3 regions of the Streptomyces sp. NPDC046977 genome follow, and region 1 is predicted to be linked to each of the others. Evidence: riboswitches for the same ligand, from Rfam matches in the RefSeq annotation. Region 1 holds a riboswitch; each other region holds the start of a gene.
The links. A riboswitch is a leader RNA that binds a small molecule or an ion and turns the genes downstream of it on or off. The one in region 1 is predicted to bind thiamine pyrophosphate.
Positions count from the first base shown of each region.

Region 1 (7,778 bases):
CAGCGGGTGCGAAGGCGTTGCACGCGCTGCATCACCCGACGTTGAAGCTCGTGGTCGAGGCCCAGCAGGCCGAGCACATCCCCGGCGCGGCCCCGCTCTTCCGCTCCCAGGGGTTCGCGCCGACCCGCTATTACCAGTCCATGGAGCACCCGCTGCGCGGCGCGATCCCGGACACGGCGATCCCCGACGGCCTGCGGGTCGAGCCGTGGTCGGAGGAGAGCGACGAGGAGTTCCGGATGATCCGGAACGAGGCGTTCAAGGATCATTGGGGCAGCGTCCCGGTGCCCGTTGACGCCTGGAAGAACAAGATCACCAATCACAGCTTCCGGCCCGAGGTCAGCTTTCTGCTCCGGGACGTGGCGACCGGAGCCCCGGCCGGCATGCTGGTGACCATGTCGTGGGACGCCGACACGGCGGCCACCGGCGTGCGCGAGGCCTACTTCATGCTCATCGGGACGCTCCGGGAACACCGCAAGCGCGGAGTCGCCGGCGGGCTGATCGCGCACGCGCTGCGCAGCGCCGCCGACCGGGGCTATGGGAAGGCCGGCCTGAGCGTGGACTCGGCGAATCCCAGCGGGGCGTTCGGGATCTACGAGAAGGCCGGGTTCGTGGCCAAGGAGCGGTCCGTGCGGTGGGCGCTCGACGTCCAGTGACCGGGGTGCGTGGGTGTCGCACGAATCGTCGCCCGTCATTCGGACGCACACGGCGTCGCTCACGCCCCCGTCTGCGCCCGCAGGGGGAGGCCAGGGGGCGCGCAGCCAAAACCGCGGTGGCTGCGGCGGCCGGTGCTCCGATGCTTCGACTCGCCGCCGCGTGAGCCTTCCAAGCCCGGGCACAGGTCGGGCTGCCGCGGGCGGGGCAAGGAGTCGGCCCGATGTGCGGACAGCGGTCGCCGAGCGGCCCCTCCGCGGGGCGAAAGACCTGCGCCCATCCTTGAGCAGTGTCCTTCACCTCTGGCGCCGGACCCAGGGCGGTTCGGTAGGTGACGCCGGACACGCTTGTCCCTTCGCCCAGCCGGGCGAGGGGAGTTGTTGCGTCCGCCCATCGGCAAGTCCCCCGGCGAACACAACAAGGACATAGGCGGAGCTGGGGTTCATGGACGGTCTCACCGCCGATGGACGCGGCCCGTCGTGGTCCTGCTCGCGGCGGTTGAGGTGCCACATGCCTGCCTGATGCACGCGGAGGCCGGCAGGAACCTGCCTGGCCCGGCCGCCGCTATGCGGGGCGCCCATTGATCGACCGCCGGTCCCGGTAGGCGCCGGCCGCGGCTTGTGCTCCCTGGTGCGAGGAACCCCCGTAGGCGTGACCGGCACCAGGGAGCCGACGGCGGGAGACCGCCCGAGTCTCCTTTTCTACGGGATCGAATCGTAGGCGCTCGCGGATTCCCATTTCTTGTCGAACTGGTCCCTGAAGAATGTGTACCAATCGCCGTCGTTGCGACGAGTCACGGTGAAGGTGGGGCGCTGCCAATGATTGGCCCGGAAGGTGGCGAGGCGCATGATCATTTTCCCTCGGTCCGTCGAGGGATCGGAGGCGATCACTGTGTAGTGCGGCACATGGGTCAGGGTCCTGATTTCCAGCCTTCCGGAAACGGGACCGGACAGCGGTGCCGCGAGCCTCCTGAGGTTGCCTTCCAGGTTGGCACTGAGGTCGTCGGCGCTGCGGTTGGCGGCTTCACTGGCCGCGACGGCCATGGCCGGGCTGTTCGGCTCGATGACGAGGATCTTGACGTTCAGGCCCGCGGTGACGGCTCTCCTCAATTCCTGCTCGTACGACGCCAGGTGCAGTTCAAGTGTCCAGCCGTGGAGCCACAATTCGCGGGACGACGAGATCATCTCCTTGATCTCGTCGGCGTCGTCCACCTCGGTGAAGAAGCGGTCTGCGTTCGATCGAGCGAGCCCGGCGAGAGAATCGTTGATCCTGTCGCCCTGTGAGCGAATTCTGAGAAGTGAGAATCCTACGAGAGCCAGTACTGCCAGAACACCGGAAGTAATGACTTCTGGCGAAGTTTTGCCGACCAGCCCTAGAACGCCGAATGCGACGGCTGCGACCAGCGTCACGTAGAGGTCGAGACTGTGCATCACGCTGCGTACGGTCCGCGAGAATCGGGAACCTGAATCGGACATGCCGCCCCCCTGGGAAGAATCGCTCCAGAAGTGTTGTCTCCAGGGGCGGGTGGCGTGAACCGGGCCGTGCGGAGTCGGCCGGCTGTCGAGCTCGAGCCAGGTCGGGTCAGCCGTCGAACCAGACGACCAGGCGGACGCCCTCGTCGCCGTGGAGGTTCGCCAGTGTGCGCATCACCGACCAGACGGGGGCCCAGTCCCTGTGCGGCACGGCATCCTTGCGGCGGAGGCGGCCGATGCGGAAGAGGCGGTCGCCGTCCGGCCACTCGGTGCCCTCGGCGTAGACCCTGCCCGCGTGGTGGAGGGTGTGGTGGTCGGTGTGACCGGAGAGCTCGGCGAAGCGGGTGAGGCCGGAGTTCTGCCCGTGCATCACCCAGGTCCCGTCGGGGCTGCGGCGGTACTCGTGAACGCAGTCGTCGACCTCGTTCGCGATCTCCTCCCAGTCCGCGGCCTTCAGCTCCGCCCAGGTGATCCAGGATGCGTCGGGGCAGGTCCGAGCCCCAGGACTGGACGTCGGCGAGGGTCTCCCGCGACGCGTCGGACGGAAGGCCGCGGAGATCGGCGAGCGGGCGGAAGGAGGTGGTGTCGCGGACACCGAACAGCGACCCGAAGGCGACGTAGGAGCGCCCGTTGTACAGATGCATGAGGTTGATGGCCCTGAACCAGACCCGGTCGTCCTCGTCCAGCCAGTGATCCCAGCGGCACTCTATGAACCCGTAAATGTCCGTCCCCATGACGGGAATTGTTCTTCGTCGGGGCGAGGAGGGCGACGGGATTTCCGCTGTGCCGGCGCCCGGACGGGCGTGTCGGCTGCTCGCAGTCGCCCCCTCGCGGCGCGGACCGCGTCGTCCGGGCCGTCTGCGGGCCGTGAACGGTCGGTCGAGGCCGACCGCGGTCGACAGGGGACACCGGAGAGTGACGGGGGCCTCACCCGTCCGACCTGGGGCGCCCCAAACGATCTGCGACACTGGACGGACCATGCCTGCACCCGGAGAACTCACTTTCGTCGCGCCGCGCGCCGCCAAGAAGCCGCCGCGGCACCTCGCCGACCTCACGCCCGACGAGCGGCGGGAGGTGGTCGCGGAGCTGGGGGAGAAGCCGTTCCGGGCCAAGCAGCTGTCGCAGCACTACTTCGCGCGGTACACCGACGACCCGGCCGCGTGGACGGACATCCCGGCGGCGTCGCGCGGGAAGCTGGCCGAGGGGCTGCTGCCGGACCTGATGTCGGTCGTGCGGCACAGCAGCACGGACAACGACACGACGCGCAAGACGCTGTGGCGGCTGTTCGACGGGACGCTGGTCGAGTCGGTGCTGATGCGCTACCCGGACCGCGTGACGATGTGCATCAGCTCGCAGGCGGGCTGCGGCATGAACTGCCCCTTCTGCGCGACCGGGCAGGCAGGCCTGGACCGGAACCTGTCCACCGGCGAGATCGTGCACCAGATCGTCGCGGGCATGCGCGCGCTGCGTGACGGGGAGATCCCGGGCGGCCCGGCGCGGCTGTCGAACATCGTCTTCATGGGCATGGGCGAGCCGCTGGCCAACTACAAGCGCGTGGTGGGCGCCATCCGCCGGCTGACCGACCCCGAGCCGGACGGGCTGGGGCTGTCGCAGCGGGGCATCACCGTCTCCACGGTCGGCCTCGTGCCGGCGATGCTGCGTTTCGCCGACGAGGGCTTCAAGTGCCGCCTCGCGGTGTCGCTGCACGCGCCCGACGACGAGCTCCGCGACACCCTGGTGCCGGTCAACACGCGCTGGAAGGTGCGCGAGGTGCTGGACGCCGCGTGGCACTACGCCGACGTGTCCGGCCGCCGCGTGTCGATCGAGTACGCGCTGATCCGGGACATCAACGACCAGGCGTGGCGCGCCGATCTGCTGGGGCGGCTGCTCAAGGGCAAGCGCGTGCACGTCAACCTGATCCCGCTCAACCCGACGCCGGGCTCGAAGTGGACGGCGTCGCGGCCCGAGGACGAGCGGGCGTTCGTCGCGGCGCTGGAGGCGCACGGCGTCCCGGTGACCGTGCGCGACACCCGGGGCCAGGAGATCGACGGGGCCTGCGGGCAGCTGGCGGCTTCCGAGCGCTGAGCGGCGCTTGCTAGGGTGGCGGTCGTTTGCGGCCGTTTGCCCTGAACGGCCTGAACGACAACAGAACATCCGACAGGGGAGCGCACACAGCGCTGAGAGTGCGGCACGGCCGCAGACCCTCGAACCTGATCCGGGTCATACCGGCGTAGGGAGTCACTTGATGAGCACCATCCGTCGGCGTGCCGCCGGCACCGCCCTCGTTGTCGCGCTCGGCGCGGCGTCCCTCGCGGCCTGCGGCGGAGGCGGCGATTCTGCCGCCGGCGGCGGTTCCAGGACCGTCACCCTCGTCAGCCACGACTCCTTCGCCGCCTCGAAGGCCGTGCTGAAGGAGTTCACGCGGCAGACCGGCTACACGGTCAAGGTCCTGCGCGGCGGTGACGCGGGCGCTGCGGTCAACCAGGCCGTGCTGTCCAAGGGCAACCCGCAGGGCGACGTCTTCTTCGGCGTCGACAACACCCTGCTCTCCCGCGCCCTCGACAACGGCCTGTTCACGCCGTACGAGGCGAAGGACCTGGACAAGGTGCCCGCCGCCCTGCAGCTCGACGCCGCGCAGCACCGCGTCACGCCCGTCGACTTCGGCGACGTGTGCGTCAATTACGACCGCGCCTGGTTCGCCGCGCACAAGGTGCCCGTTCCCGAGACTTTCGACGACCTGGTCAAGCCGGAGTACAAGGACCTGCTGGTCACGGAGAACGCCGCGACCTCCTCCCCGGGTCTGGCCTTCCTGCTGGCGACCACCGCGAAGTACGGGGACGAGGGCTGGCAGGACTACTGGACCAAGCTGAAGGCCAACGGCGTCCAGGTCGTCGACGGCTGGGAGCAGGCGTACTACGACAACTTCTCCGGAGCGGGCGGCGGCAAGGGCGACAAGCCGCTGGTCGTGTCCTACGCCTCCAGTCCGCCCGCCGAGGTGCTCGCGCTGAAGGAGCAGCCCGCGCAGGGCCCGACCGGCGTGGCGACGGCCACCTGCTTCCGGCAGATCGAGTTCGCCGGGCTGCTGGACGGCGCGAAGAACACCGAGGGCGGCAAGGCGCTGATCGACTTCCTGCTGAGCCGCGCCTTCCAGGAGGACATGCCGCTCAGCATGTTCGTCAACCCCGCCCGCGGCGACGCGAAGCTGCCCGAGGTCTTCACCAAGTACGCGCCCGTGATCAGCGGTTCGGCCACCGTCGAGCCGAAGAAGATCGCCGCGAACCGTGAGCAGTGGGTCAAGACGTGGTCCTCGCTCGTGCTGAAGTGACCGGAGCGGCCCGGCGCAGGGCGGCCGCCGCGCGGCCGCACGCCGTGCGGCTCGGCCTGATGGCCGTGCCGGCCGCCTTCTTCGCGGTGTTCTTCGGCTACCCGGTCGCCGCCATCGTCACCCGCGGGCTCCGCGAGGGCGGCCGATGGCGCCTGGGCCGGTTCGCGGAGGTGCTGGGCGATCCCGACATCCTGCACGTGCTGTGGTTCACCTGCTGGCAGGCGGCCGCCTCGACCGCGCTGACCCTGGCGGTCGCCCTGCCGGGCGCCTATGTGTTCGCGCGCTTCGACTTCCCCGGACGGCATCTGCTGCGGGCGGTGGTGACCGTGCCCTTCGTACTGCCGACGGTCGTCGCCGGGTCGGCGTTCCTCGCGCTGCTGGGGCGGGGAGGGCTGCTGGACGAGCTGTGGGGGGTGCGCCTGGACACCACGGTGTGGGCGATCCTGCTGGCGCACGTCTTCTTCAACTACGCGGTGGTCGTACGGACCGTGGGCGGCCTGTGGGCGCAGCTCGACCCGCGGCAGGAGGAGGCCGCGCGGGTGCTGGGTGCCGGGCGGTTCGCCGCGTGGCGGCGGGTGACGCTGCCCGCGCTCGCGCCGGCCGTGGCGGCGGCCGCGGTCATGGTGTTCCTCTTCACCTTCACGTCCTTCGGGGTTGTGCAGATCCTCGGCGGGCCCGCGTACTCCACCCTGGAGGTGGAGATCTACCGCGAGACCGCGCAGCTGCTGGACCTGCCGACCGCGGCCGTGCTGACGATCGTCCAGTTCGCCGCCGTCGTCGGCATCCTGGCCGTGCACGCCCGGACGGTACGCCGCCGCGAGAGCGCGCTGCGGCTGGTCGACCCGGCCGGGACGGCCCGGCGCCCGCGCGGCGCGGGCGAGTGGGGGCTGCTGGCCGGGGTGCTCGCGGTGGCCGCGCTGCTGATCCTGGTGCCGCTCGGCGTCCTCGTCGAACGGTCGCTGGACGGGCCCGCGGGATACGGCCTGGACTTCTACCGCGCGCTCGGCTCCTCCGACGGCAGCGGCGGCACGTTCGTGGTCGCGCCCGTGAACGCCGTGTGGAACTCGCTGGAGTACGCGGCCGCGGCGACCGCGATCGCCCTGGCCGTCGGCGGCCTGGCGGCGGCCGCGCTCACCCGGCGCGCCGGGCGGTTCGTCCGCGGCTTCGACGCGCTGCTGATGCTGCCGCTGGGCACCTCCGCCGTCACCATCGGCTTCGGCTTCCTCATCACCCTCGACGAGCCCCCGCTGGACCTGCGGTCCTCGTGGATCCTCGTGCCGCTCGCCCAGGCGCTGGTCGGGGTGCCCTTCGTGGTGCGCACCATGCTGCCGGTGCTGCGTGCCGTGGACGAGCGGCTGCGCGAGGCCGCCGCGGTGCTCGGGGCGTCACCCCCGCGCGTCTGGCGCGAAGTGGATCTGCCGCTGGTGCGGCGGGCCCTGCTGGTGGCGGCCGGCTTCGCCTTCGCGGTCTCCCTCGGAGAGTTCGGGGCGACGGTCTTCATCGCGCGGCCCGACAACCCCACGCTGCCGGTCGCGGTGGCCCGGCTGCTCGGGCGGGCCGGCGAGCTCAACTACGGGCAGGCGATGGCGCTGAGCACCGTGCTGATGCTGGTGTGCGCGGGCGCGCTGCTGGCGCTGGAACGACTGCGGGTCCGCGCGATCCGCGGCGACGAAAGGCCGGGGGAGTTCTGATGGCCCTGCTGCGACTGGACGGCGCCACAGTGCGCTTCGGCGGACGGCCCGTCCTGGACGCCGTGGACCTGGAGGTCGCCGACCACGAGACGGTGTGCGTGCTCGGGCCCAGCGGCGGCGGCAAGTCCACGATGCTGCGCGCCGTGGCCGGGCTGCAACCGCTGGACGCCGGGCGCGTCCTGCTCGGCGGCCGGGACCAGGCAGGCGTTCCGGCGCACCGCCGCGGGGTGGGCCTGATGTTCCAGGACCACCAGCTCTTCCCGCAGCACGACGTCGCGGGCAACGTCGGTTTCGGCCTGCGGGTGCGCGGCACGGGACGGGATGAACGCGACCGCCTGGTGGGGGAGTTGCTGGAGCTGGTGGGGCTCCCCGGCGCGCAGCGCCGCGCCGTGGCCTCCCTGTCGGGCGGTGAGCAGCAGCGGGTCGCGCTGGCCCGCGCGCTCGCGCCGGAGCCGCGGCTGCTGATGCTGGACGAGCCGCTCGGGCAGCTCGACCGCGGTCTGCGCGAACGTCTCGTGGTCGAACTGCGCCAGCTCTTCCGCCGGCTGGGCACGACCGTGCTGGCCGTCACCCACGACCAGGGCGAGGCCTTCGCGCTCGCCGACCGGGTCGTCGTCATGCGCGACGGGCACGTCGAAC
Region 1 is NZ_JBEYWO010000022.1:111,767-119,544, forward strand. Features, by position in the region: gene ABZ883_RS29135 (GNAT family N-acetyltransferase) at 1-653, shown strand, start outside; gene ABZ883_RS29140 (hypothetical protein) at 1,353-2,084, opposite strand; gene ABZ883_RS29145 (hypothetical protein) at 2,233-2,718, opposite strand; gene rlmN (23S rRNA (adenine(2503)-C(2))-methyltransferase RlmN) at 3,102-4,208, shown strand; TPP riboswitch at 4,273-4,377, shown strand; gene ABZ883_RS29155 (thiamine ABC transporter substrate-binding protein) at 4,369-5,448, shown strand; gene ABZ883_RS29160 (iron ABC transporter permease) at 5,508-7,139, shown strand; gene ABZ883_RS29165 (ABC transporter ATP-binding protein) at 7,139-7,778, shown strand, end outside.

Region 2 (7,778 bases), on a different contig from region 1:
TTCGGGGGCGAGTTTCCCGGGACGGAGCTGATCGCCCGCTTCCACACGCTCCACGTGGTGGTGCTGCCCGCGATCATGGTGGCACTGTTCGCCGGCCTGATTTTCCTGACGATCCGTCACAATCGTGCGCAGTTCCCGGGACCAGGGCGCACGGAGCGGAATGTCGTCGGCATCCCCTTCAAATCGCTGGCCGTGCGGGCCGGCGGCTACTTCTTCCTGGTCACCGGGATCATCCTCGTCATCGCGTCGATCGCGCAGATCAACCCCGTCTGGCTGTACGGCCCGTACCGCCCCGACCAGGTCACCGCGGGGTCCCAGCCCGACTGGTACATGGGCGTGGCCGACGGGCTCCTGCGGGTCATGCCCGGCTGGGAGGTCGTCGTGTGGGGCCACACCCTCGCCCTGGACAACCTGATCCCGCTGGCGGTGGGCGCCGGTCTCTTCCTGGCCATGGGGGCGTACCCCTTCATCGAGGCCTGGGTCACCGACGACGACCGGGACCACCACCTCCTCGACCGGCCGCGGAACCGGCCGGTGCGGACGGCGCTGGGCGCGGCATGGATCAGCGTGTACGCCGTGGCCCTGCTCGGTGCGGCCAACGACGTGATGGCCACCCGCTTCCACGTCTCGGTCAACGCGGTGACATGGGCCGTGCGGATCGGGCTCTTCGTCGTCCCGTTCGCGGTCTACGCGGTGACGAAGCGCTGGGCGCTCGGCCTCCAACTCCGCGACCGCGACAAGGTGTTGCACGGACGTGAGACCGGAGTCATCAAGCGCATGCCCAACGGCGAGTACGTCGAGGTCCACGAGCCGCTCGACCCGGAACGGCTCCACACCCTGACCGACTACGAGCAGTACCGCCCGATCCCCGCCGGCGCGGGCGGCCCGGCCGGGCGGCTGCGGGCCAGGCTGAGCCGCGGTCTGTACGGCGAGGGCACGCAGATCCCCAAGCCCGTTGTCCACGAGGCCCACGAGGAGCACGAGCACCACGAGATCAGCGGTTAGACCGGCAGTGCGCCCCAGGCGAGGGCGTACGCGCGGGCCGAGGCGAGGGGGTCCTCGGCCGCGCAGATGCCGGACACGACCGCCGCTCCCGCCGCCCCGGCCTTACGCAGGCCCGGCAGGTCCGCCGGGGTCACGCCGCCGATGGCGACCGCGGGCAGCGGGCTGAGCCCGACGAGCCGGGCGAAGCCGTCGAGGCCGAGCGAAGGGGGAGCGTCCGCCTTGGTGCGGGTCGCGTGGAGCGCGCCGATGCCGACGTGGTCGACACCCGCCGGATCCTGGGCGGCGGCACGCAACTCGCCGGGGGTGGCGGCGCTGAGGCCCAGAACCGCGTGCTCCCCGATGAGCCGGCGGACCGCGGCCGGGGGCAGGTCCGACTGGCCGACGTGGACGCCCGTCACCCGCACGCCGGCGAGGCGGGCGGCCAGGAACACGTCCACCCGGTCGTTGACGATCAGCGCCACACGCTCAGGAAGGACCGCCGCGACCTCCGTGACCGTTCGCAGGAAGTCCCCGCCGTCCGCGTGCTTCTCACGGATCTGCACCGCGGTGACGCCTCCCGCCACCGCGGCGGCGACGGTCTCGGCCACAGTGCGGCCACGAGCCGCGCACTGGGCCGCGTCCGTGACCAGGTAGACCGACAGGTCGACCGGCGCCGGCGTCACGACAGCGCCGCCCGCTCGACGATGTCGGACTCCCGCAGGGCGGCGAGCGCGTCCAGGAATTCCACGGCGAAGCTGCCGGGCCCGGAGGCGGCCTTCGCGGCCGGCTCCGCGGCGACCGTGTACGCGGTGACCGCGGCCACCGTCGAGGCGAACGGGTCCTCGCCCACCCCCGCGAAAGCCGCCATCACGGCGCCCAGCGCACAGCCGCCGCCGGTCACACGGGTCAGCAGGGCGTCGCCGTTGGCGACGCGGACCGTGCGCACGCCGTCGGTGACGAGGTCCACCGGCCCCGAGACGGCGACCACGCCGCCGGTCGTTGCGGCCAGGCGCCGCGCCGGCTCCTCCGCGGCCTCGACACCGTCGGAGGAGTCCACCCCGCGGCCGCCGCCGCCCGCGCCCGCCAGCGCGATGATCTCCGAGGCGTTGCCCCGTACGATCGTCGGCCGCAGTTCCAGGAGTTCACGCGCCAGCGCCGTGCGCACCGGCAGCGCGCCGACGGCCACCGGGTCGAGCACCCACGGGGTGCCGGCCGAGGCCGCCGCCCGCGCGGCCTCGGTCATGGCGGCGCGCTGCTCGGCGTGCGGGGTGCCGAGGTTGATCAGGACCCCCGAGGCGATCCCGGCGAACGGCCCGGCCTCCCCGGGGATGTCGGCCATGGCGGGCGAGGCGCCCAGCGCCAGCAGGACATTGGCGGTGAAGCCCGTCACCACCGCGTTGGTCAGGCACTGGACCAGCGGGGACTGCTCCCGGACGCGGGTGAGCGCCTGCGCGGCGAAGGCGATGTGATCGGCGGACGTCGGGACCATGGGGTCGCTCCTTCGGGGACGGACGGGGGCGTGGCGGCTCAGACCTGCGCTCGGTGGCGCAGCCGCAGCGGCGCGTACACCGCGAGCGCCACCAGGAACGCCACGTAGTACGAGAGGTCGGCGCCGTGCAGGGCGTCCGCCACCGGGCCGACGTACAGGCTGGTGTCCATGAACGGCACGGCCGCGGCGAAGGCGGCGGCGAACGCGAGCACGGCCGGCAGCCAGGGCTGCGGGCGGGCGGTCTCCGCGGCGAGGTCGATCTCCTCGCCGCCCCGCGCCCGCGCCCGGGCCAGCCAGTCGACGACGACGATCGCTACGAACCCCGGGATCCAGTAGCCCACGAACAGCAGGACGTTCTGGAAGCGGGCCGTGGTGTCGGCGGCGTGCATCCACAGCACGAGGGGGAAGCCGAGGGCGGCGGCGAAGGCGGCCGCCGCCGGGCGGGGTATGCGCACGCCGGCGGTCTGGAGGGCCAGCGATCCGCTGTAGTCGTTCATGGCGTTGCTGCACAGGGCCGCCAACGCCACGGCGAGCAGCCCGAACGCGCCCACCGGCCCGCCGCCCAGCAGATCGGCAACACCGGCCGCGGTCTGGTCGGTCAGCACCGACGCGCCCCACAGCCCGAGGGCCTGGACGGCCACGAAGGACACCACCAGGCCCGCGACGGTGTACCAGAACATGCGCGGGCGGGAGGTGGTGCGCGGCAGGTAGCGGCTGAAGTCGCTGGCGTACGGGGCCCAGGACAGCGCCAGACTCAGCGCGATGGTGCTGGTCAGGACGAACGCGCCGCCCCGGTCGGCGCCGTGGGCGGAGCCGGTGGCCGCGGGGTGGACACCGTCGAGCAGCCTCCAGGCGATCAGCGCGAACGCCGCGGCGAGCACGAAGGTCATGACGATCTGGAGCCGGTGGATGGCCTCGTAGCCGAGGACGCCGAGAGCGCCCTGGGCGAGCATCATCACCAGGACGCCGAGCCAGAACGGCAGCCCGCACAGCCGGGCCAGCGCGTCCCCGCCGAAGAGCCCGATCAGCGCGTCCCAGGCGACCGAGGACAGCCACTGCAGGATGCCGGGGAGCGCGACGGCCCGGCCGAAGGCGAGCCGGGCCAGCGGCAACTGCCCGGCGCCGGTCCGGCTTCCCCAGGTGCCGAGGTAGGCGGTGGGGATCGCGCCGATCACGGTGCCGAGCACGACGGCCGCGAGCGCGGTGGCGAAGTCCAGCCCGAGGGCGATGCCGATGGTGCCGGTGAACACGCCGGTCATGGTGAGGTTGGGGGCGAACCACACGGTGAACAGCCGACCCGGGCCGCCGTAGCGGTTGCCCTCGGGGACCGGCTGAATGCCGTGCGCCTCGATGCGGAGATCGCCCGCCGACGCAGGCATGCGCCCGTCGAAGACGGTCTGCCGGCCGTCGGCGGGCAGACCGCCGGAAACATGCGTCAAAGGCATGGAAGACATCCCTCCGCCAGTGCGAACTGGTTCAGGTTCGACGGGTGTGATCTCAGCCCTCGGCGGGGCACCCCGTGTCCGGTACGACGGACAGACTAACCCGATCCCGCTGCTCAGCGCGTCGACAGGAGGGCACGGCACCAAAACGGCCCGCGGGCAACACGGTCAAATGCTGCCAAACGCGGGCCGGATGGATCTTCCTCAAGGGGCGTGGGACGGCTCGGGCCGCACCGCGCGGATGTCGAGCAGGTACCGCCGGGTCGTGTGCGCCCGGTCGCGGCCCCCCTGGCGGTGGCCCCTGCCCCCCGGCGGGCAGGGGCCGTCCGCGAACGTCACTTCTGCTGCGCCAGCCAGTCGGCGAACCGGGTCGCGCCGAGCTGCGCGCTCCCGAGCGGCACCAGCGAGTCCTCCTCCAGCTCGGACCCCCAGTAGGGGGCGCGCGGGTCCGCGACGACCGTACGGGGGTCGTTCTGGACGGCGAGCGCGTCCCGGATCAGCTCGTCGAACCGGAAGGCGTCGGGGCCGGCGATCTCGACCGTTCCGTCGAGGGGCGCGCCGGCCGCGGTGCGGGCGACGGCGAGGGCCACGTCGTCGGAGTGGATGGGCTGGAACTTGACGGGAGCGATGCGCACCGTGTCGCCCTCGGTCGCGGAGTCCGCGATCCCGTTCGTGAACTCGAAGAACTGCGTGGCGTGGACGATGGAGTACGGCAGCCCCGACGCCTTGATCAGCTCCTCCTGGGCCAGCTTGGCGCTGAAGTAGCCGTTCTCCGGGAGCCGGTCCGTGCCGACGATGGAGAGCGCGACGTAGTGGGTGGCACCGGCCTCCGCGGCCGCCTTGAGCAGGTTGGTCGTGCCGGTGCGGAAGAAGTGCATCACGGCCTCGTTCTCGAACGAGGGCGAGTTGGAGACGTCGACGACGACCTGCGCGTCCTGCAGCACCTCGGCGACGCCCTCTCCCGTCAGGGTGTTGACGCCCGTGTTGGGCGAGGCGGCGACGGCCTCGTGCCCGTGGTCGCTGAGGTTGCGGACGACCTTCGAGCCGATGAGCCCGGTTCCGCCGATGACGACGACCTTCATGGGAGCTTCCTCTCGGAGAATTTCGTGCGTACGGAGAAAATGACCGGGCGGGGACCCCGCCTGTGACAGGCGCCCGGCGGGCTCGCGCGCCAATGCGCGCGAGCCGGGCGTCACTCGGCGAGCTTCCCCTCGGTGGAGACGTCCTCCATCAGGGCGGAGATCTCCTCGGGGATGGGCGGAATGCTCTCGCGGGTGATCCCCGTCGTCGGGGACCAGACGAGGTTCACCTGGAACGCGGGGTCCAGGTCCGGGTAGTCGCTGCGGTTGTGGCAGCCGCGGGTCTCGCGGCGTTCGAGCGCCGATTCGAGCGTGGCCCGCGCCGCCAGCGCCGCGGCCTTCAGGTCGAAGGCGTGCGCCAGGTCCTGGAAGCCGGCGATGTCGGGGTGGACGCCGATGTCCGCCATCCGCTTCTCGATCGCGGTGAGTTCGCCCAGGCCCGTCAGCAGCCCCTGTTCGTCGCGGACGACTCCCGCGTGCTCGGTCATGGTGTTGCGGATGGCGCGCTGGAGGGCGCGGACGTTCTCGTGGCCGTCGGCCGCGAGGAGGTCGTCGACCTCGGCCCGGGCGTGCGCCACGGCGGACGCCGACCGCGGCTGCGAGGTCAGCGCCTGGGAGTAGGCGGCGGCCGCCTGTCCGGTGAGACGGCCGAAGACCAGCAGCTCGATGAGGCTGTTGCCGCCCAGCCGGTTGGCGCCGTGCAGGCCGCTGGAGGCCTCGCCGATGGCGTACAGACCGCGGACGTCCGTGCTGTGGTCCTCGGGCCGGACCCAGACACCGCCCATCGAGTAGTGGGCGGTGGGCGCGATCTCGATGGGCTCGCGGGTGATGTCCAGCATCTGCAGGTCCAGCAGGGTCTGGTAGACCCGGGGGAGCCGCGTCATGATCGTCTGCCGCGGCAGGTGCGAGACGTCCAGCCACACGCCGCCCTTGGGCGTGCCGCGCCCTTCCTTGATCTCCGTGTAGGAGGCCAGCGCCACCCGGTCGCGCGTGGACAGCTCCATGCGCTCGGGGTCGTAGCGGCTCATGAAGCGCTCGCCGAGCGCGTTGCGGAGGATGCCGCCCTCGCCGCGGGCCGCCTCGCTGACCAGCGTGCCGGCCGCGTTCTCCGGTTCGATGATGCCGGAGGGGTGGAACTGCACCAGCTCGGCGTCGCGGAGGCGGGCACCGGCCTCCACGGCCAGGCGGAACGAGTCGCCGGTGTTCTCGTCGCGCCGCGAGGACGTACGCCGCCAGATACGCGTGTGGCCGCCCGCCGCGAGGATGACGGCGTCGGCGTGGATGAGGTAGCGCTTCCCGGTGGCGACGTCGAAGCCGTAGGCGCCGAAGACGGCGCCCTCGTGCACCAGGAGCCGGGTGATGTAGACACCGTCGAGCACCGGTATGCCGAGCTGGTCCGCGCGCCTGATCAGCGTGCGCTGGATCTCCAGACCGGTGTAGTCCCCGGCGAACGCGGTGCGCCGGAACTTGTGCGCGCCGAAGAAGCGCTGCGAGATCCGGCCGTCCTCCTCGCGGGCGAACGCCATGCCGTACCGCTCGAGGTCGTCGATGCCCAGGGCGGCACCGTGGGTAACGGTGCGCACGGTGCGGGGATCGGCGAGCAGATAGCTCTCCTTGAGGGTGTCGGCGGCGTGCTGCTGCCAGCTGTCCTCGGGGTCCATCGTGGCGAGCGCCGCGTTGATGCCGCCGGCGGCGAGCGCCGTGTGGGCGTCCTCCTTGGGTCGTTTGCCGACGGCGAGGACGTCGACACCGGCCTCGGCCAGTTCGATCGCCGCCCGCAGTCCCGCTCCTCCGGTGCCGATCACCAGCACCATGGTGGAGATGCGCTGTTCAGTGAGTGCCACGGTCCGCTCCGATCGCCTTGGTTGTCACTCATTACGACCGGGCGCTTCGGGCAGGTGTGACACGGCAGCGCGGTGGGCGGGGGACGGCCGGCGCCGTCCCCCGCCCACGTGCCGGACGTCAGGAAGCGACGCTGTCCAGCGGCACGTCCGGGTCGGCCAGGCGCGCGGCGTCGACGTCGGAGCGGGAGGTGATCAGGGCCTTGATCGGCTCGACCACGTCCCACACGTTGACGTTCATGCCCGCCAGCACCCGGTTCCCGGACATCCAGAAGGCGATGAACTCCCGCGCGGCGCGGTCCCCCCGGAAGACGACGCGGTCGTAGCCGCCGGGCTCGGTCCAGCCGGTGTACTCCATGCCGAGGTCGTACTGGTCGGTGTAGAAGTACGGCAGCCGGTCGTAGACGGCGTCCTTGCCGAGCATGCCCTGCGCGGCGGTGTCCGGCTGGTTCAGCGCGTTGGCCCAGTGCTCGACGCGGATGTGGCGGTCGAGGAACGGGTGGTGGGCGTTGGCGACGTCGCCCGCGGCGTACACGTCGGCCACCGAGGTCCGCAGGTGCGCGTCGGTGACGACACCGTTCCGCACGTCCAGCCCGGCCTCCTCGGCGAGCCGGACGTTGGGCGCGGCGCCGACACCGACGACCACCGCGTCGGCGGGCAGGTGGGTGCCGTCGGCGAGCAGGACGCCGTCGGCACGGCCGTCCGCCCCGGTGATGCGCTCCACCTGCGCGTTGGCGTGCAGCACCACGCCGTGCTCGGTGTGGAGCGCGGCGAACACCTCCGCGGCCTCACGGCCCAGGACGTTGAGCAGGGGCAGCTCCGAGTGCTCCACCACCGTCACCTCCGCGCCGGCCAGCCGGGCCGCCGCCGCGGTCTCCATGCCGATCCACCCCGCGCCGATGACAACGATCCTGGCTCCCGCGGTGAACGCGGCCTTGAGCCG
Region 2 is NZ_JBEYWO010000012.1:96,283-104,060, forward strand. Features, by position in the region: gene ABZ883_RS19825 (ubiquinol-cytochrome c reductase cytochrome b subunit) at 1-1,005, shown strand, start outside; gene thiE (thiamine phosphate synthase) at 1,002-1,667, opposite strand; gene thiM (hydroxyethylthiazole kinase) at 1,664-2,473, opposite strand; gene ABZ883_RS19840 (cytosine permease) at 2,512-3,918, opposite strand; TPP riboswitch at 3,910-4,003, opposite strand; gene ABZ883_RS19845 (SDR family oxidoreductase) at 4,251-4,997, opposite strand; gene ABZ883_RS19850 (FAD-binding protein) at 5,108-6,808, opposite strand; gene ABZ883_RS19855 (FAD-dependent oxidoreductase) at 6,957-7,778, opposite strand, start outside.
Region 2: another riboswitch for thiamine pyrophosphate. It lies ahead of ABZ883_RS19840 (cytosine permease); the one in region 1 lies ahead of ABZ883_RS29155 (thiamine ABC transporter substrate-binding protein).

Region 3 (7,778 bases), on a different contig from region 1:
CGACGCGGTCACCGGCATCCTCCAGCGCGGCGACGCCGACGAGTGCTGGGAGCTGTTCCGCAAGTTCACCCGGCGCTTCGCCTTCCGCGGCGAGGACGGGGCGCAGGCGGCCCGGGAACTGCTCGGCACCTACGGCGGCCGCCGGGTCGTGCACGGCCACAGCCCCATCCCGTACCTGCTCGGCGAGGCCGGCGGCGAGCACGCCGCGGACTCCCCCGACCGGACCGCCGTCGTCGAGGGACCGCACGTCTACGCCGACGACCTCGCGGTGGCCATGGACGGCGGAGTGACGATGGAGGGCAAACTCCTGGTCGCACGCCTGCCGTTGTAGCCGCCGAAACCCCCATTTTCCGGAAACACTCTGTCACCCCGTCACCTCCGCGCTCTACCATCGGGTTATCCGTAGGCAGCTTCTCCTCCGCTTCCGCCCAGCCGGTCCGGAAATCCAGTGCGGACCCCGGGGCGGCACCGGAGACGGAGCATCGGGGGATGCACATGAACAGCGCTCCACATCTGCTCACCGAGGACCGCCCGGAGTTCGAGCGCGTCCTCGACGCGGCACTGCACTCGGAAGGCACCCGGGCCGCCCTCGCGGACGCCCGGAACGCGCTCAACACCGAGCAGTTGCGCACCATGGCGCTCAGCGCCGCCGCGCCCATATCCGCCTGCGCGGCGCCGGAGTACGAGAGTTACCTCAAGGCCCGCGAGGCGCTGTCCGAGCAACGCCGTGAACAGCGGGTCGCCGCCGTCTCCGGCATCGGCTACGCCGCGGCCGCACCGGGGGTCGCCGACGGTTCGGGCGCCGGGCTGTTCGCGATCGTCGCCGTCCTCACACCCGTCCTCGCCGGCACCGCCGCCGTGATCTTCCTGGTCCTGGGCTACGCCCTGGCGCTCGGCCACTCCGAGCCGGACATCGCCGCTCCCCTGCGTCAGGCCGGCTGGCTCTTCGCGGCGGTCGCCGCGTGCGGCATCGTCGTCGGCATGATCGGGCTGCTCCTCACGGCCCTGCGCAACAGCTCCACCGCCCGGGCCGACCGTCCACCCGACGAACCGCCCGAGATCACCGCGGCCCGCGAGATCTGGCGCCGGGCCCTTCTGGAACGCGGCCTCCAGCCCTTCATCGACGCGGCCCTGGCCAAGGCCGCGGACTCCGCCCCGCCCCCGCCGGACCGCCGCAATGGCGACGGCAACCACCGCATGCCACGCCTGGGTTACTCCCGCCCCGACTTCTCCAGCCCCGGCCCGGAGTCCTCCCCGGAACCCGGGCACCGGTTCACCAGTCCCGACTACTCCAGCCCCGACTACTCCAGTCCGGACTACGGCGGCCCCGACCACGCCCCCAACTGACCCCCACGGCCCCCGCCCCCGAGTCACCCCGGGGCCGGGGGCCGTGCCGTGCGCCTCCGTGCGGAGCGTCGCGCGCCGGGCCCGCCACCTGCCTGCGCTGAGACGTCCTACGATGCGTCAGTCCTCCGGCGGATCCGGATCATCGTGCGGCAAGGGGAATCCATGCGCCTGTCCAGCTACGTCGGAAAGGCCGCCATGTGCACGGCAGCGATACCCCTCCTCGCCGGGTGCACGGGGGAACAGGACGCGGGCGGGGCCGTGGAGCGACCCGCCTCCTGGACGAACCTGCCGGTGCGGACCGGCGCGCGGGACGTCGTCCACACGGACACCAAGCACCGGTCGTACGAGGTCAGGATCACGGTCAAGAGTCTGGTCCGGGGCTCGGAGGAGGACATGCGGGGCGCGCGCGTGGACGAGGAGCTGCAGGACCTGGTCCCCCACTACCTCACCTTCGAGGTCGCCAACATCGGCCGGAAGACGATCCCCGCCGCCTCCATGGTGGACAGCCATTTCGCACTGAACGGCACCGACTGGGCGCGTGGGGAGAAGGTCTGGATCAGCGGCGGCAGGCCGGGCGGGATCGACCTGCCCTGCGCGGACACCGCGCCGAAGACACTGGCGCCCGGCGACTCGTACACCACCTGCGTGACCTACGCGCTGCCCGAGGGCGTCGGTGTGCTGTCGCTGACGCACAACGCCGACGGCTACCTCGACGAAGGTGGCGCGGTCGCCGCCTGGCCCGTCGAGGGCGGCCTCGAGGCGGCGTCCGCCGGGCTGGCGGAGCCGGGCGACATCATCCCCGTCCAATGGGACGCCCGCGAGGACGGCGTGCTCGAACTGCCCGCCACGCTGGTGTCCGTACGCCGGGGCAGCCCGGCCGATCTCGCGCGCCTGGATCTCGATCTCAACGAGAACGAGCGGCGCGGCATCCCCTACTACGCGTCGGTCACCTACACCAACACCGGGTCGAAAGACCTCTACACCGACCAGGCCGGCCAGGTCCGCCTGCTCACCGAGAGCGGTCGGCAGATCCCGGGGAAGACCCCCTTCGTCCGTGACACGAAGATCCCGGGCTGTCCGTCCGACTGGGTCGCCCGGACGATCCCGCCGGGCGGCAGCGTGACGGAGTGCAGCGTCCACCTGGTGACGGACGACGGCGACAAGCCGTTCGCGGTGGGTTTCAAGGAGGCGGGCCGGCCAGGACTGGTGGCCTGGTCGACCCCCCTCCGCTGAGGCGGCCGGGTCAGCCGGCCGAACTGCCGCCCGTCTCCGCCAGCGGCAGGTAGACCCGGTTGCCGGAAGCCGCGAACTCCGCGGACTTCTCCGCCATGCCGGCCTCGATCTCCTCGGCCGTGCCGCCGTGCTGCCGCCGGATGTCCTGGGAGATCTTCATCGAACAGAATTTCGGGCCGCACATCGAGCAGAAGTGCGCCGTCTTCGCCGGCTCCGCCGGCAGGGTCTCGTCGTGGAAGGCCCGTGCCGTGTCCGGGTCGAGGGCCAGGTTGAACTGGTCCTCCCAGCGGAACTCGAAGCGCGCGTCGGACAGGGCGTCGTCCCACTCCTGGGCGCCGGGGTGGCCCTTGGCGAGGTCGGCCGCGTGGGCGGCGATCTTGTAGGTGATCACGCCGGTCTTGACGTCGTCACGGTCGGGCAGGCCCAGGTGCTCCTTCGGCGTGACGTAGCAGAGCATCGCCGTGCCCCACCAGGCGATCATCGCGGCGCCGATGCCGGAGGTGATGTGGTCGTAGGCGGGTGCGATGTCGGTGGTCAGCGGGCCGAGGGTGTAGAACGGCGCCTCCTCGCAGATCTCCTGCTGCAGGTCGATGTTCTCCTTGATCTTGTGCATCGGGACGTGCCCGGGCCCCTCGATCATCGTCTGCACGCCGTGCCGCTTGGCCACGGAATTGAGCTCGCCGAGCGTGCGCAGCTCCGCGAACTGGGCCTCGTCGTTGGCATCCGCGATGGAGCCGGGGCGCAGGCCGTCGCCGAGGGAGTACGTGACGTCGTAGGCGGCGAGGATCTCGCAGAGCTCCTCGAAGTGCTCGTAGAGGAAGCTCTCCTTGTGGTGGGCGAGGCACCAGGCCGCCATGATCGAGCCGCCGCGGGAGACGATGCCGGTCTTGCGGCGGGCGGTGAGCGGGACGTAGCGCAGCAGGACGCCCGCATGGACGGTCATGTAGTCGACGCCCTGCTCGGCCTGCTCGACGACCGTGTCCTTGTAGATCTCCCAGGTCAGCTCCTCGGCCTTGCCGTCGACCTTCTCCAGAGCCTGGTAGAGGGGGACGGTGCCGATGGGGACGGGGGAGTTGCGGAGCACCCATTCGCGGGTGGTGTGGATGTTGCGGCCGGTGGACAGGTCCATGACCGTGTCGGCGCCCCAGCGGGTCGCCCAGGTCATCTTCTCCACTTCCTCCTCGATGGAGGAGGTGACGGCGGAGTTGCCGATGTTGGCGTTGACCTTCACCAGGAACCGCTTGCCGATGACCATCGGCTCGATCTCCGGGTGGTTGACGTTCGCCGGCAGCACCGCCCGGCCCGCCGCGATCTCCTCGCGGACGACCTCGGGGGCGACGTTCTCGCGGATCGCGGCGAACTCCATCTCCGGGGTGATCTCGCCGCGCCGGGCGTACGCGAGCTGGGTGACCGCCTGCCCGCCGCGTCCGCGCCGCGGCAGGCGCGGGCGGCCGGGGAAGACGGCGTCCAGGTTGCGCAGCCCGCCGCGCGGTGAGGTGTGCTTGAGGCCGTCGTCCTCGGGGCGGACAGGGCGGCCGGGGTACTCCTCGGTGTCGCCGCGGGCGACGATCCAGTTCTCCCGCAGCGGCGGGAGGCCGCGGCGGACGTCGGTGGTCACGTTCGGGTCGGTGTACGGGCCGGACGTGTCGTACAGCGTCACGTCCTGGCCGTTGGTCAGGTGCACCCGGCGGACAGGGACCTCGATGTCCGGGCGGGACCCGGTCACGTAGCCCTTGTGCCAGCCGATTTCGCGCGCGCGTGCATCCTGCATGGTCATGAGACCCACTCCCTACGCCGGCATTACCCGGTAACAGGTTCAGCGGTCGGCGCAGCTGGTGGCCCTCGGCCGGTCAGCGCCCTCTCAGCCCGGTGCTCCGAGCTCCCGCGGTGTGCAAAGGTGGAACCACGCTAGCGGGTCTTCTCCGGCGCGCACCAGTGCGCCTTGGGATGATCGGCGCGTGGACTCCCCTCATGCGCAGCCCCCCGGCCCCGGCAACGGCCACGCCCACGGCCCCGGTCACGGGCACAGTCACGGCCACAGTCACGGCCATGGCCACGGTCCGGTGCCGCCGGTCTCCCGGCATCTGCGGAAGGTCATCGCCGCGGTGCTGATCCCGTTCGTCGCCGCGGTGGTGGTCGGGCTGGTGGTGCTCTGGCCGAACGGGGTGCCGGCCCACAAGCGCTCGGGCGTCGGTTTCGACCAGCAGACGCAGTCGGGCCGGGTGGTGCGGGTGGAGAACGTCAAGTGCGCGGACGTGAACGCGGAGCCGAACACCGGCGAGCCCGGCGCGACCCCGCCGAAGACCCCGTCGATCTGCGAGCGGGCGACCATCCGCGTCACCTCGGGCAAGGACACCGGCCGTACCTTCACCGAGATCGTGCAGCCGACCCAGACCCGGCACTACACCGAGGGGCAGAAGGTCCTGCTGTCCTACGCGCCCGGCGCGCCGAAGGAGTTGCAGTACTCGGTCACCGATGTGGACCGGGCGCTGCCGCTGTGGCTGCTGGCCGGGCTCTTCGCGGCGGCGGTGGTCGTGGTCGGGCGGCTGCGCGGGTTCCTGGCGCTGGCGGCGCTGATCGTCAGCTTCGCGGTGCTGACGCTGTTCATCCTCCCGGCGATCCTGCACGGCAGCGATCCGCTGCTGGTGGCGGTCATCGGCGGCAGCGCGATCATGCTGATCGCGCTCTACATGTGCCACGGCCTCAATGCCCGTACCTCGGTGGCCGTCCTCGGCACGCTCTGCTCGCTGCTGCTGATCGCGCTGCTGGGCTCGGTGTTCATCGACTGGGCGGTGCTCAGCGGCAACACCTCGGACGAGACCGGGCTGATCCACGACCTCTATCCGGGCATCGAGATCCACGGTCTGCTGCTGGCGGGGATCGTGATCGGCTCGCTCGGTGTGCTGGACGACGTGACGGTCACCCAGACCTCGGCCGTGTGGGAGCTCCGGGACGCCGATCCGGGCGCGAGCTGGCACAAGTTGTACCGGGCGGCGATGCGCATCGGGCGCGACCACATCGCCTCGGTGGTCAACACCCTGGTGCTGGCGTACGCGGGCGCCGCGCTGCCCCTGCTGCTGCTGTTCTCGATCGCGCAGCGCGGCGTGCTGGCGGTGGCGGGCAGCGAGTTGGTGGCGGAGGAGATCGTCCGGACCCTGGTCGGCAGCATCGGGCTGGTGGTGGCCGTGCCGCTGACGACCGCGCTGGCCGCGCTGGTGGTGTCGGCGGACCGCTCCGGGAGGGACACTGTCCCCACGGGCGGCGGGCGCCGCCGGCGCCGGGCACGGTGAGTTCCTGAAGTACGGGGGTGGACGGGGTGGTCGGGCTCCAGGGGAGGGTGACCGGGGCCGTGGGCCCGGGGCTGGTCGGCGAGGTGATCGTGCAGGTCCGCGGGGGTGCGGAGGCCTTCCTCGCGTACCCGGCGACCGAGGGGGAGAGCATCGGGAAGGGCACGGTCGTGGTGGTCGTGGAGTATCTGCCGCCACGGACCGTGTATGTCGCGCCCGCCTACGGCTGACGGGCCCGGGGACGAGACGGGGACGGGTCAGGGCGGCTTCGTATCAAGAATGCGACAAGGATCCGCCAGGATCTTTCGGCGCGACTTGCGCAGGCGCACACTCCCGTACGCGGCCCCGATCGGGGCCAATCGTAAGGGGGCGTGTGCCGATGGTGATCGGCGTCGCGGCGGGCGCGGTGCTCGTCGCTCTCATTGTGGTGATCGTGCTGTTCCGGCTCATGTGGCGGGTTGCCGAGCCGAACGAGGCCCTGGTCATCTCGGGTTCCAAGCACCGTGCGGACGGGGTCGGGGAGGGCATGGGGTTCCGCGTCGTCACCGGTCGCGGAACGCTGGTGATGCCCGGTGTCCAGGTGGTGCGGAAGCTGTCGCTCGACCTCAACGAGGCCGAGCTGAACGTGGACTGCGTCACCCAGCAGGGCATCCCGCTCAAGGTGCACGGCGTGGTCATCTTCAAGGTCGGCGACGACTTCGTGTCGATCGCCAACGCCGCACGGCGTTTCCTGGACCAGCAGAAGTTCATGGCCGAGCGGGTGCACAACGTCTTCGCCGGTCATCTGCGGTCCATTGTGGGCGGGTTGACGGTGGAGCAGATGATCCGCGACCGGGAGCGGCTGACGGCCGAGACCCGGGCGGCGTCGGGTTCGGAGATGGAGAAGCTCGGCCTGATCATCGACTCGTTGCAGATCCACGAGATCGTCGACCCGACCGGGTACATCAAGAACCTCTCCGCCCCGCACGCCGCCGCCGTCCACCGCGACGCGCGGATCGCGCAGGCGGAGGCGGACCGGATGGCCACCGAGGCCGAGCAGCAGGCCGCGGCGCGTATGGCGGAGGCCACCCGGGACAGCCAGATCCTGCAGGCCGGTTACATGGCCGAACGGGACAAGGCCACCGCGGCCGCGCAGCAGGCGGGCCCGCTCGCCGAGGCCGCGGCCCGGCAGGAGGTCGTGGTGCAGGAGACCCGGGTCGCCGAACTGGAGGCGCAGCGGCGCGAGCAGCAGCTGCAGGCGGACGTCCGCAAGCCGGCGGACGCCTCCGCGTACGAGAAGCGGACGCTGGCCGAGGCCGAGCGCGACGCGCGGATCTCGGCGGCCGAGGCGAAGGCCAAGGAGACGGAGCTGGCCGCGGTCGCCGAGGCGAACCGGGTGAAGTCGGCCGCCGCCGCGCAGGCGGAGCAGACGAAGCTCAGCGGTCTGGCGAGCGCGGCGGCCACCCGGGCCACGGGTGAGGCCGAGGCCGCGGCCACCCAGGCGCGCGGTCTGGCGGAAGCCGAGTCGGCGAAGGCGAGGGGTCTGGCGGAGGCCGAGGCGATCAAGGCCAGGGCCGCCGCGCTGGCGGAGAACCAGGAGGCGGTCGTCGCCCAGCAACTGGCCGAGAACTGGCCGGAGATCGTCCGGGCCGGCGCGTCCGCCTTCGGCAACGTCGACCACATGGTGCTGCTCAACGGCGCGGACGGCATGTCCGAGATGTTCGCCAAGGCGCTCACCATGGGCGGCACGGGCCTGGGGCTGGCCCGTCAGCTGCTCGCCCAGATGAACGGTGGGGCCGCCGAGCCGTCGTCCAATGGCTCGGCGCCGCAGCGCCCCGAGCACGTCCCTGTCAAGGACTGAGCGGCGCGCTCCCGCGGGGTCCGGTCGTCTCCGGGCCCCGCGGGGTCACCACCGGTCGTGGGAGTCCGAGG
Region 3 is NZ_JBEYWO010000005.1:122,642-130,419, forward strand. Features, by position in the region: gene ABZ883_RS09795 (metallophosphoesterase) at 1-331, shown strand, start outside; gene ABZ883_RS09800 (hypothetical protein) at 496-1,347, shown strand; gene ABZ883_RS09805 (hypothetical protein) at 1,510-2,580, shown strand; gene thiC (phosphomethylpyrimidine synthase ThiC) at 2,591-4,357, opposite strand; TPP riboswitch at 4,349-4,476, opposite strand; gene ABZ883_RS09815 (YibE/F family protein) at 4,539-5,870, shown strand; gene ABZ883_RS09820 (hypothetical protein) at 5,897-6,097, shown strand; gene ABZ883_RS09825 (SPFH domain-containing protein) at 6,247-7,707, shown strand; gene ABZ883_RS09830 (DUF5326 family protein) at 7,753-7,778, opposite strand, start outside.
Region 3: another riboswitch for thiamine pyrophosphate. It lies ahead of thiC (phosphomethylpyrimidine synthase ThiC); the one in region 1 lies ahead of ABZ883_RS29155 (thiamine ABC transporter substrate-binding protein).